3 regions of the Streptomyces sp. NPDC021100 genome follow, and region 2 is predicted to be linked to each of the others. Evidence: riboswitches for the same ligand, from Rfam matches in the RefSeq annotation. Region 2 holds a riboswitch; each other region holds the start of a gene.
The links. Region 2 has a riboswitch for thiamine pyrophosphate ahead of ACH4PU_RS00220 (thiamine ABC transporter substrate binding subunit). Riboswitches for the same ligand answer to the same signal wherever they lie in the genome.
Positions count from the first base shown of each region.

Region 1 (3,212 bases), on a different contig from region 2:
AGTGTGCCGGTCGGCACTGACAACGAGCGCCGCCAGCAGTGTCGTCACCGGCACCGAGAGCACGAGCCCGATGCTGCCGACCAGCGTCCGTACGATCTCCTCCGCGACGATCTCGCTCGTGGCCACCGTTCCCACGCCGCTGTCGGCGATCGAGAACAACAGGAGCAACGGCAGTGACGCACCGGCGTACGCCATCACGAGCGTGTTGACGACAGAGGCGATATGGTCCCGCCCGATGCGCATCGCCGCACCGTACAATTTGCGCCAACTCGCCGAGGGATCCGCCTCCTTCAGCTCCCACACCGCCGAGGTCTGCGTGACCGTCACGTCGTCGAGGACGCCCAGCGAGCCGATGATGATCCCCGCCAGCAGCAGGCCCTGGGTCTCGATGCCCGGGAAGAGCCCGTGGACGAGTGCGGTCTGGTCGTCGGTGTTCCCCGTCAGCCGCGCCCAGTCGATGAACCACGACCCCAGCAGCCCGATGACCAGCAGCGAGGTGAGCGTCCCCAGGACCGCCACCGACGTGCGGGCGTTGAGGCCGTGGCACAGGTACAGCGCGATCAGCATGATCGCGCTGCCGCCGACCACCGCGACCAGCAGTGGGTCCGAACCCTGGAGCACCGCGGGGAGGATGAACAGCGTCAGCACGCCGAAGCTGATGACGAGGGCCACCAGTGCGAAGACGCCGCGCAGCCGTCCGATGGCCACCACCGCCACGGCGAACAGCCCGGCCAGCAGGCCGACCGGGAGGTCGCGGTCCACGTCCATGACCGAGTAGCGCAGGTTCTCGGGGGCCTTGGGGGCGTAGGCGAGGATGACCCGCTGCCCCACCGTGTACTGCCGGGACGCCCCGGGGTGCACGATCTCGGTGAACGTACGGCCCTTGTCGGGCCCCGAGGAGACTTCGATGACGGCCGACCGGCAAGGGCCTTCGGCCGGGGCCGGACCACCCGGCGCCCCTGCTCCCTGCGGCGGCGGAGCCTGACCGCCCCCCGGCGCCCCGGCGGCTCCCGCGCCCCCGGCGCACGCCACCTCCTCCTGTTTCACCACCCGCCCCGACTCCGTATGCCGGTCCAGCCCGAGCCCGCTGTGCGAGTGCGGCGGCGCGCCCCCCGGCCACAGCACCACCAGCCCCACCAGCACCGCCGCCGTGAACGGGATCAGCACCGCCGCGATCACCTTGCGCAGCCGGTGGGAGACGGGAGCGGCGGGGCCGTGGCTGTGACTGTGGCCATGATGGCCATGCCCGTGACCGTGCTGGCCATGACCGTGCCCCGCGTCCACCCCGAACCCGAACCCCTTCCGCCGCCTCCGCGCCCGTCCCCGCCCCCGCCCCCGCCCGCGACCATGGCCGGATCCATGCGGGGACGAGGGCGGCCGGGGCGGGGGAACGGCGTCGCTGGCGGTCATCGCCCGATCATCGCAAGCCCCTCTGGCACTCCGGCGCCGGAAGGCGCTAGCGTTGTGTCACCTTTGCAATCGCGGGAGCTCGGAGCACCGGGCTGAGAGGGCGCTGACCTCCGTACGAACGGTACGGAAGCCGCTGCGTCGACCGCTGAACCTGTTACCGGGTAATGCCGGCGTAGGGAGTTACGGTCATATGACCTCGCAGGACGCACGCACGTCTGCCGACCCGTCCACCACGCGACCGACGGCCGAGGCCACGGAACGCACCGGACAGATCGGACGGATCGGCTGGCACAAGGACTACGTCACCGGCTCCCGCCCCGACCTCCGGGTCCCGGTGCGCCGGGTGCACCTGACCAACGGACAGGACGTACAGCTGTACGACACCTCGGGCCCCTACACGGACCCGGACGTCACCACGGACGTCCGCCGGGGCCTGCCGCCGCTGCGCGAGAACTGGATCATCGGCCGCGGTGACACCGAGGAGTACGCGGGCCGCCCGATGCGCCCGGAGGACGACGGCATCAAGCACACGTCGCCGCGCGGCGGCCTGAAGAACCTCGACGCGGTCTTCCCCGGCCGCCCCCGCCAGCCCCGCAGGGGCCGGTCCGGCACCGCCGTGACGCAGCTCGCCTACGCGCGCCGCGGTGAGATCACCGAGGAGATGGAGTACGTCGCCCTCCGGGAGAACGTCTCCCCGGAGACCGTCCGCGAGGAGATCGCGGCCGGCCGGGCCGTCCTCCCGGCCAATGTGAACCACCCGGAGATCGAGCCGATGATCATCGGCAAGAAGTTCCTGGTCAAGGTGAACGCCAACATCGGCAACTCGGCCGTCACCTCCTCCATCGAGGAGGAGGTCGAGAAGATGACCTGGGCCACCCGCTGGGGCGCCGACACGGTGATGGACCTCTCCACCGGCCGCAACATCCACACCACCCGCGAGTGGGTGCTGCGCAACTCCCCCGTCCCCATCGGCACCGTGCCGCTCTACCAGGCGCTGGAGAAGGTGGACGGCAAGGCCGAGGAGCTCAGCTGGGAGATCTACAAGGACACGGTCATCGAGCAGGCCGAGCAGGGCGTGGACTACATGACCGTCCACGCCGGCGTACTCCTGCGCTACGTCCCGCTGACCGCGCGCCGGAAGACCGGCATCGTCTCCCGGGGCGGTTCGATCATGGCCGCCTGGTGCCTGGCGCACCACAAGGAATCGTTCCTCTACGAGAACTTCGAGGAGCTCTGCGAGATCCTCGCGGCCTACGACGTCACGTACTCCCTCGGTGACGGGCTCCGCCCGGGTTCGATCGCGGACGCGAACGACGAGGCGCAATTCGCCGAACTGCGCACGCTGGGCGAGCTCAATGCGATCGCGAAGCGGCACAACGTCCAGACGATGATCGAGGGCCCGGGCCATGTCCCGATGCACAAGATCAAGGAGAACATCGACCTCCAGCAGGAGATCTGCGAGGAGGCGCCGTTCTACACCCTCGGCCCCCTGACGACGGACGTCGCGCCCGCGTACGACCACATCACGTCGGGCATCGGCGCCGCGATGATCGCCTGGTGGGGCACGGCGATGCTCTGCTACGTCACCCCCAAGGAGCACCTGGGGCTGCCGGACCGCGACGACGTCAAGACCGGCGTCATCACGTACAAGATCGCCGCACACGCCGCCGACCTGGCCAAGGGCCACCCCGGCGCCCAGGAATGGGACGACGCGCTCTCCGACGCGCGGTTCGAGTTCCGCTGGGAGGACCAGTTCAACCTGGCCCTCGACCCGGACACCGCCCGCGCCTTCCACGACGAGA
Region 1 is NZ_JBIRQH010000003.1:363,481-366,692, forward strand. It holds gene ACH4PU_RS08335 (YibE/F family protein) at 1-1,410, opposite strand, end outside; TPP riboswitch at 1,472-1,606, shown strand; gene thiC (phosphomethylpyrimidine synthase ThiC) at 1,601-3,212, shown strand, end outside.
Region 1: another riboswitch for thiamine pyrophosphate. It lies ahead of thiC (phosphomethylpyrimidine synthase ThiC); the one in region 2 lies ahead of ACH4PU_RS00220 (thiamine ABC transporter substrate binding subunit).

Region 2 (3,212 bases):
CCATGGCGGCGGGCGCGCTGTGCATGCGCTTCCTGATCGACGACGGGGTGTGGTGGCAGGGCCTGCTGCTCGGCCTGGCCGTCGCGGTGAGCGCGACTCTGGGCGACCTCGGCGAGTCGATGATCAAGCGGGACCTGGGCATCAAGGACATGGGCCGGCTGCTGCCGGGGCATGGCGGGATCATGGACCGGCTGGATTCGCTGCTGCCGACGGCGCCGGTGGTGTGGCTGTTGCTGGTGGCTTTCGTCGGCGCGGGCTGACGAGGGCGCCAGCGGCGTGGTTGTTGCTGGTCGCTTTCGTCGGCGCCGGCTGAACCTGGGCTGACCTGCGTATTCCCCTCGGGCGGGGCCCGTTGTCCACAGGACGGCGGGCCCCGCCCGCACATCTGCGACACTTGAAACATCATGCCTAAGCCCGGAGAACTGACTTTCGTAGCCCCCCGCGGAGCCAAGAAGCCCCCGCGGCACCTCGCCGACCTCTCGCCCGCCGAGCGCAAGGAGGCCGTCGCCGCCATCGGTGAGAAGCCTTTCCGGGCGAAGCAGCTGTCCCAGCACTACTTCGCACGGTACGCGCACGACCCCGCGCAGTGGACGGACATCCCGGCCGGCGCCCGCGAGAAGCTCGCGGGCGAACTGCTGCCGGAGCTGATGAGCGTGGTGCGGCACATCTCGTGCGACGACGACACCACCCGCAAGACGCTGTGGCGGCTGCACGACGGCAAGCTCGTCGAGTCCGTCCTGATGCGCTACCCGGACCGGGTCACCATGTGCATCAGCTCACAGGCCGGCTGCGGGATGAACTGCCCGTTCTGCGCCACCGGCCAGGCCGGTCTGGACCGCAACCTGTCGACCGCCGAGATCGTGCACCAGATCGTGGACGGCATGCGGGCGCTGCGCGACGGCGAGGTGCCCGGCGGGCCCGCGCGGCTGTCGAACATCGTCTTCATGGGCATGGGCGAGCCGCTGGCCAACTACAAGCGCGTCGTCGGCGCGATCCGCCGGCTGACCGACCCGGAGCCCGACGGCGTCGGGCTGTCGCAGCGCGGCATCACCGTCTCCACCGTCGGCCTGGTGCCCGCGATGCACCGGTTCGCCGACGAGGGCTTCAAGTGCCGCCTCGCGGTCTCGCTGCACGCGCCCGACGACGAGCTGCGCGACACGCTCGTCCCGGTCAACACCCGCTGGCAGGTCCGCGAGGTCCTGGACGCGGCCTGGGAGTACGCGGAGAAGTCCGGCCGCCGGATCTCCATCGAGTACGCCCTGATCAGGGACATCAACGACCAGGCGTGGCGTGGTGACCTGCTGGGCCGGCTGCTCAAGGGCAAGCGGGTGCACGTCAACCTGATCCCGCTGAACCCCACGCCGGGCTCCAAGTGGACGGCGTCCCGTCCGGAGGACGAGCGGGCGTTCGTCGCGGCGATCGCCGCCCACGGCGTCCCGGTCACCGTCCGGGACACGCGCGGTCAGGAGATCGACGGCGCCTGCGGCCAGCTGGCGGCGACCGAGCGCTGAGCCCCGCCGACGGCGGGGGAGCGGGCGGGCGCACTGGTACGGTGCACTCGCACCGCTCGTACAAATGAACAATCCGACAGGGGAGCGCACACAGCGCTGAGAGTGCGGCCCGCGCCGCAGACCCTCGGACCTGATCCGGTTAGTACCGGCGTAGGGAGTCAGCTCGACCATGAACACCACCCTCCGGCGTGCCCTGGGCGCCGCCGCCGTCATCGCCCTGGCCGCTCCGGCCCTCGCGGCCTGCGGCGGCTTTGACGAGGCCAAGGAGACCGACGGCGGCAAGACGGTCACCCTCGTCTCGCACGAGTCGTTCGTCGCCTCGCCGGACGTGCTCAAGGAGTTCACCGCGCAGACCGGCTACAAGGTCAAGACGCTCAAGAGCGGCGACGCCGGACGCGCGGTGAACCAGGCGATCCTCTCCAAGAGCCACCCGCAGGGCGACGTGTTCTTCGGCGTCGACAACACGCTGCTCTCCCGCGCCCTCGACAACGGGATCTTCGAGCCGTACGAGGCCAAGGGCCTGGACCGGGTGGCGAAGGAGTTCCGGGCCGACGACGCCGAGCACCGGGTGACGCCGGTCGACTCCGGTGACATCTGCGTCAACTACGACCGCGCCTACTTCACCGACCACAAGCTGGCGCCGCCGAAGACCTTCGACGACCTGGTGAAGCCCGAGTACAAGGGCCTGCTGGTCACCGAGAACGCGGCCACCTCCTCCCCGGGCCTGGCCTTCCAGCTCGGGACCGTCGCCAAGTTCGGTGACGACAAGTGGCAGGACTACTGGAAGAAGCTCAAGGACAACGGCGTCGAGGTCGTCGACGGCTGGGAGCAGGCGTACAACGACCGCTTCTCCGGCTCCGCCGCCGGCCGCAAGGCCAAGGGCGACCGGCCCCTCGTCGTCTCCTACGCGTCCAGCCCGCCGGCCGAGGTGCAGGGCATGAAGCAGCGGCCGAAGTCGGCGGACGAGGCGCCGACCGGCGTCGCGACCGGCACCTGCTTCCGGCAGACCGAGTACGCCGGGCTGCTCAAGGGCGCGAAGAACACCGAGGGCGGCAAGGCGCTGCTGGACTTCCTGCTGAGCAAGCGGTTCCAGGAGGACGTGCCACTGAGCATGTACGTCAAGCCGGTGGTGACGGACGCCAAGCTGCCCGAGCTGTTCACCAAGTTCGGCGCGACGGTCGACGCCCCGCAGACGCTCGCCCCCGAGAAGATCGCGAAGAACCGTGATCAGTGGGTCAAGGCATGGTCCTCGATCGTCCTGAAGTAGCCGCACCGAAGGATCGCGGAGCGCGAGGGACGGGCGTCCGCCTCGGCCTGATGGCCGTCCCGCTGGCCTTCTTCGGCCTCTTCTTCGCCTATCCGGTGGCCGCGATCGTCACGCGGGGGCTGAAGGCGGACGGGCGGTGGCGGTTCGGCCGGATCGGCGAGGTGCTCACCGACCCGGCCACCGGGCACGTCCTGTGGTTCACCACCTGGCAGGCGGCGGCCTCCACGGCGCTCACGCTGGTGCTCGCGCTCCCCGGCGCGTACGTCATGGCGCGCTTCGACTTCCCCGGCAAGGGACTGCTGCGGGCGGTGGTCACCGTCCCGTTCGTGCTGCCCACGGTGGTGGCCGGCTCCGCCTTCCTCGCGCTGCTCGGGCGGCGGGGGCTGCTCGACGAGCTGTGGGGCGTCCGGCTCGACAACTCCGTCTGGGCGATC
Region 2 is NZ_JBIRQH010000001.1:49,591-52,802, reverse strand. It holds gene ACH4PU_RS00230 (phosphatidate cytidylyltransferase) at 1-260, shown strand, start outside; gene rlmN (23S rRNA (adenine(2503)-C(2))-methyltransferase RlmN) at 405-1,511, shown strand; TPP riboswitch at 1,580-1,685, shown strand; gene ACH4PU_RS00220 (thiamine ABC transporter substrate binding subunit) at 1,681-2,778, shown strand; gene ACH4PU_RS00215 (ABC transporter permease) at 2,754-3,212, shown strand, end outside.

Region 3 (3,212 bases), on a different contig from region 2:
CCTTGGCCCGCTCGGTGATGAGCTGGAAGTTGTGCGGGTTGCGGATGCCGAGGCCGGAGCCGATGGGGGAGCCGAGGGGCATGATCGCGGCGCAGCCGACGTCTTCCAGGCGGCGGGCGAGGACCGGGTCGTCGTTGGTGTAGGGGAGGACGGTGAAGCCGTCGTCGACGAGGATCTCCGCCGCGTCGAGCAGTTCGATCGGGTCGGGGAGCAGGGTGCGCTCGTCGGCGATGACCTCCAGCTTCACCCAGTCGGTGCCCAGCGCCTCGCGGGCCAGCCGGGCGGTGAGGACGGCCTCGCCGGCGGTGAAGCAGCCGGCGGTGTTGGGCAGCACCCGGATGCCGTGCCGCTCCAGGACCGAGAGGACCGAGCCGCGGACCGCCGGGTCGAGGCGGCGCATCGCGACGGTGGTCAGTTCGGTGCCGGAGGCGAGCAGGGCCCGTTCCAGGACGTCGAGGCTGGGCGCCCCGCCCGTTCCCATGATCAGGCGGGAGGCGAACGGGGTGCCGGCGATGGTGAGCACGTCGTCCGCCACGTCAGCCTCCCTGCACCGCGGTGAGGACCTCGACGCGGTCGCCGTCGCGCAGGGGCGTGTCCGCCCAGCTGCCGCGCGGGACGACGGCCTCGTTGACGGCGGCGGCCACGCCGCCCGGGGAGCCGGGGCGGCCGGTGAGGCCGGTGACGAGGGCGGCGAGGGTGGTCCCGGGCGGGACGGCGCGCCGCTCGCCGTTGACGTGGATGGTGTGGACGTCGGTCATGCGGAGGGCTCCTGGGCGAGGGCGGAAGGGGCGGCGCCGGGTGCGGCGAACCGGCGGGGGGTGAACGGGCGGGCCTCCTCGGGCAGCCGCCCGGTGGTGAGCACCTCGGCCATGACGTCCCCGGTGAGCGGGGTCAGCAGGACGCCGTTGCGGTGGTGGCCGGTGGCCAGGTGCAGGCCCGGCAGGTCGGTCGGGCCGAGGAGGGGCGCGTTGTCGGGGGAACCGGGGCGCAGCCCGGCGGAGGTCTCGGCGAGCGGCAGTTCGGTGAGGCCGGGCACCAGCTCGTGCGCGTCGCGCAGCAGTTCGTAGACGCCGCCGGCGGTGACGGTGGTGTCCCAGCCGAGCTCCTCGGTGGTCGCGCCGATCACCAGCTCGCCGTTCTCCCGGGGCACCAGGTAGACGGGATTGCCGCGGACGACCGCCCGGACGGTGCGGGAGAGGAACGGCCGGTACGCCTCGGGGACGCGCAGCCGCAGGGTCTGGCCCTTCACCGGGCGGACCGGTGGCAGGACGGCGTCGGGCAGCCCGGCCATCCGTCCGCTGTGGCTGCCGGCCGCCAGGACGGTCTGGCCGGCGGCGATCCGCTGTCCGTCGGCGAGTTCGGCGCCCGCGGCCCGGTCGCCGTCGAGCAGCACCCGGGTGACGGCCGCGCGGTGCAGGGTCACCCCGGCGCGTTCGCAGGCGGTCAGCAGGGCGGCGGCCAGCCGCCGGGGGTCGGTCTGGTGGTCGCCGTCCACCCGCAGGCCGCCCTGGACGCCCGGGGCGAGCATCGGCTCCAGACGGCGGCACTCGCGGCCGGTCAGCCACTCCGCCTCCAGCCCGCAGCGCCGCTGGAACGCGCCGAGTTCGCGCAGGTGGGCGCGGTCGTCGGCGTCGAGGGCCACGGCGAGGGTGCCGCAGGCGCGGTAGCCGGTGTCCCGGCCGCTCGCCTCCTCCAGCTCGGCCGTGAACGCGGGGTAGCGGCGGGCCGAGGCCAGGTTGAGGGCGAGCAGCGCCTGCTCGCCGTAGTGCAGTTCGGTGACGGCGGCCAGCATCCCGGCGGCCACCAGGGCGGCCCCGCCGCCGGGCGCCGGGTCGGCGACGGCGGTCCGCAGGCCCCGCTGGGCGGCCCGCCAGGCGGTCACCAGGCCGATGATCCCGCCGCCGGCCACCAGGACGTCGTACGGTCCGGTGCGCAGAGACGCGTGCATGGGCGTCCAGCCCCTCCCTTCGCCGGCATGACCCGGATCAGGTTCGTACGGTCGGAGGCCGTCCAGCCTCCCTCTCAGCCCGGTCCGTCCGGGCTCCCGCGAGTGCTTGTGCACCGGCCACCCTAGTACGGGCCGCGAACGCGGCGGAAGGCGGCGGGCACCGCCCTGGGGGCGCGCGGCGCGGGGGTGTTGTGTCGGAGGTCTCGCCGCACGGTGCTCCGGCGGACCTCGTCCGCCCGCCTACAGTGATCGGGTGAGTGAGCAGACGAACACCCGCAGTGGTACGGCCCCCGACGAGCCGGCGGGAGGCACGGCGCGGCGGCGCGTCGTCGTCGCCGGCGCCGGCATGGCCGGCGTGCAGACCGCCGTCGCCCTCCGCGAACAGGGCTGGGAGGGCACGATCACCCTGCTGGGCGCCGAACCCCACCCGCCCTACGACCGGCCTCCGCTGTCCAAGTCGGTGCTGCTCGGCAAGGCGGACGGGTCCGCGTTCGAGGTCGACTTCGCCTCCCTGGACATCGAGCTCGCACTCGGCCTGGAGGTCACCGGGCTGCGCGCCGCCGACCACGAGGTGGACACGCCGCGCGGGCCCGTCCCGTACGACGTCCTGGTGGTGGCCACCGGCGCCGAGCCGGTCCGGCTGCCCGGCGCCGAGGACCTGCACGGCGTCCACCTGCTGCGCACCCTGGACGACGCGGAGCGGCTGCGGCCACTGCTGGAGCGGAAGGGCGACGTGGTCGCCGTCGGCGCCGGCTGGATCGGCGCCGAGTTCGCCACCGCCGCCCGCGAGGCCGGCTGCCGGGTGACCGTCGTCGAGGCCGCCGACCGCCCGCTCGCCGGCGCGCTGCCCGCCGAGGTCGCCGCGCACATGGCCGGCTGGTACGAGCAGAGCGGCGCCCGGCTGCTCACCGGCGCCCGGGTGGCCGCCCTGGAGCCGGGCGCCGTGCTGCTGGCCGACGGCACCCGGCTGACCGCCGACGCCGTCGTCGTCGGCATCGGCGCGCGGCCCGCCACCGGCTGGCTCGCCGGCTCGGGCGTCGAGCTCGCGGCGGACCGGTCCGTCGTCACCGACGACCGGCTGCGGACGTCCGTCCCGGACGTGTACGCGGTCGGGGACTGCGCCTCCTTCCCCTCCGCGCGGTACGGCGAACGGCTCCTCGTCCACCACTGGGACAACGCCCTGCAGGGGCCGAAGACCGTCGCCGCGAACATCGTGCACGGGCCGGCCGAGGGGCCGGTCTACGACCCGGTGCCGTACTTCTGG
Region 3 is NZ_JBIRQH010000015.1:67,748-70,959, reverse strand. It holds gene ACH4PU_RS24765 (thiazole synthase) at 1-535, opposite strand, end outside; gene thiS (sulfur carrier protein ThiS) at 537-758, opposite strand; gene thiO (glycine oxidase ThiO) at 755-1,948, opposite strand; TPP riboswitch at 1,946-2,058, opposite strand; gene ACH4PU_RS24750 (NAD(P)/FAD-dependent oxidoreductase) at 2,202-3,212, shown strand, end outside.
Region 3: another riboswitch for thiamine pyrophosphate. It lies ahead of thiO (glycine oxidase ThiO); the one in region 2 lies ahead of ACH4PU_RS00220 (thiamine ABC transporter substrate binding subunit).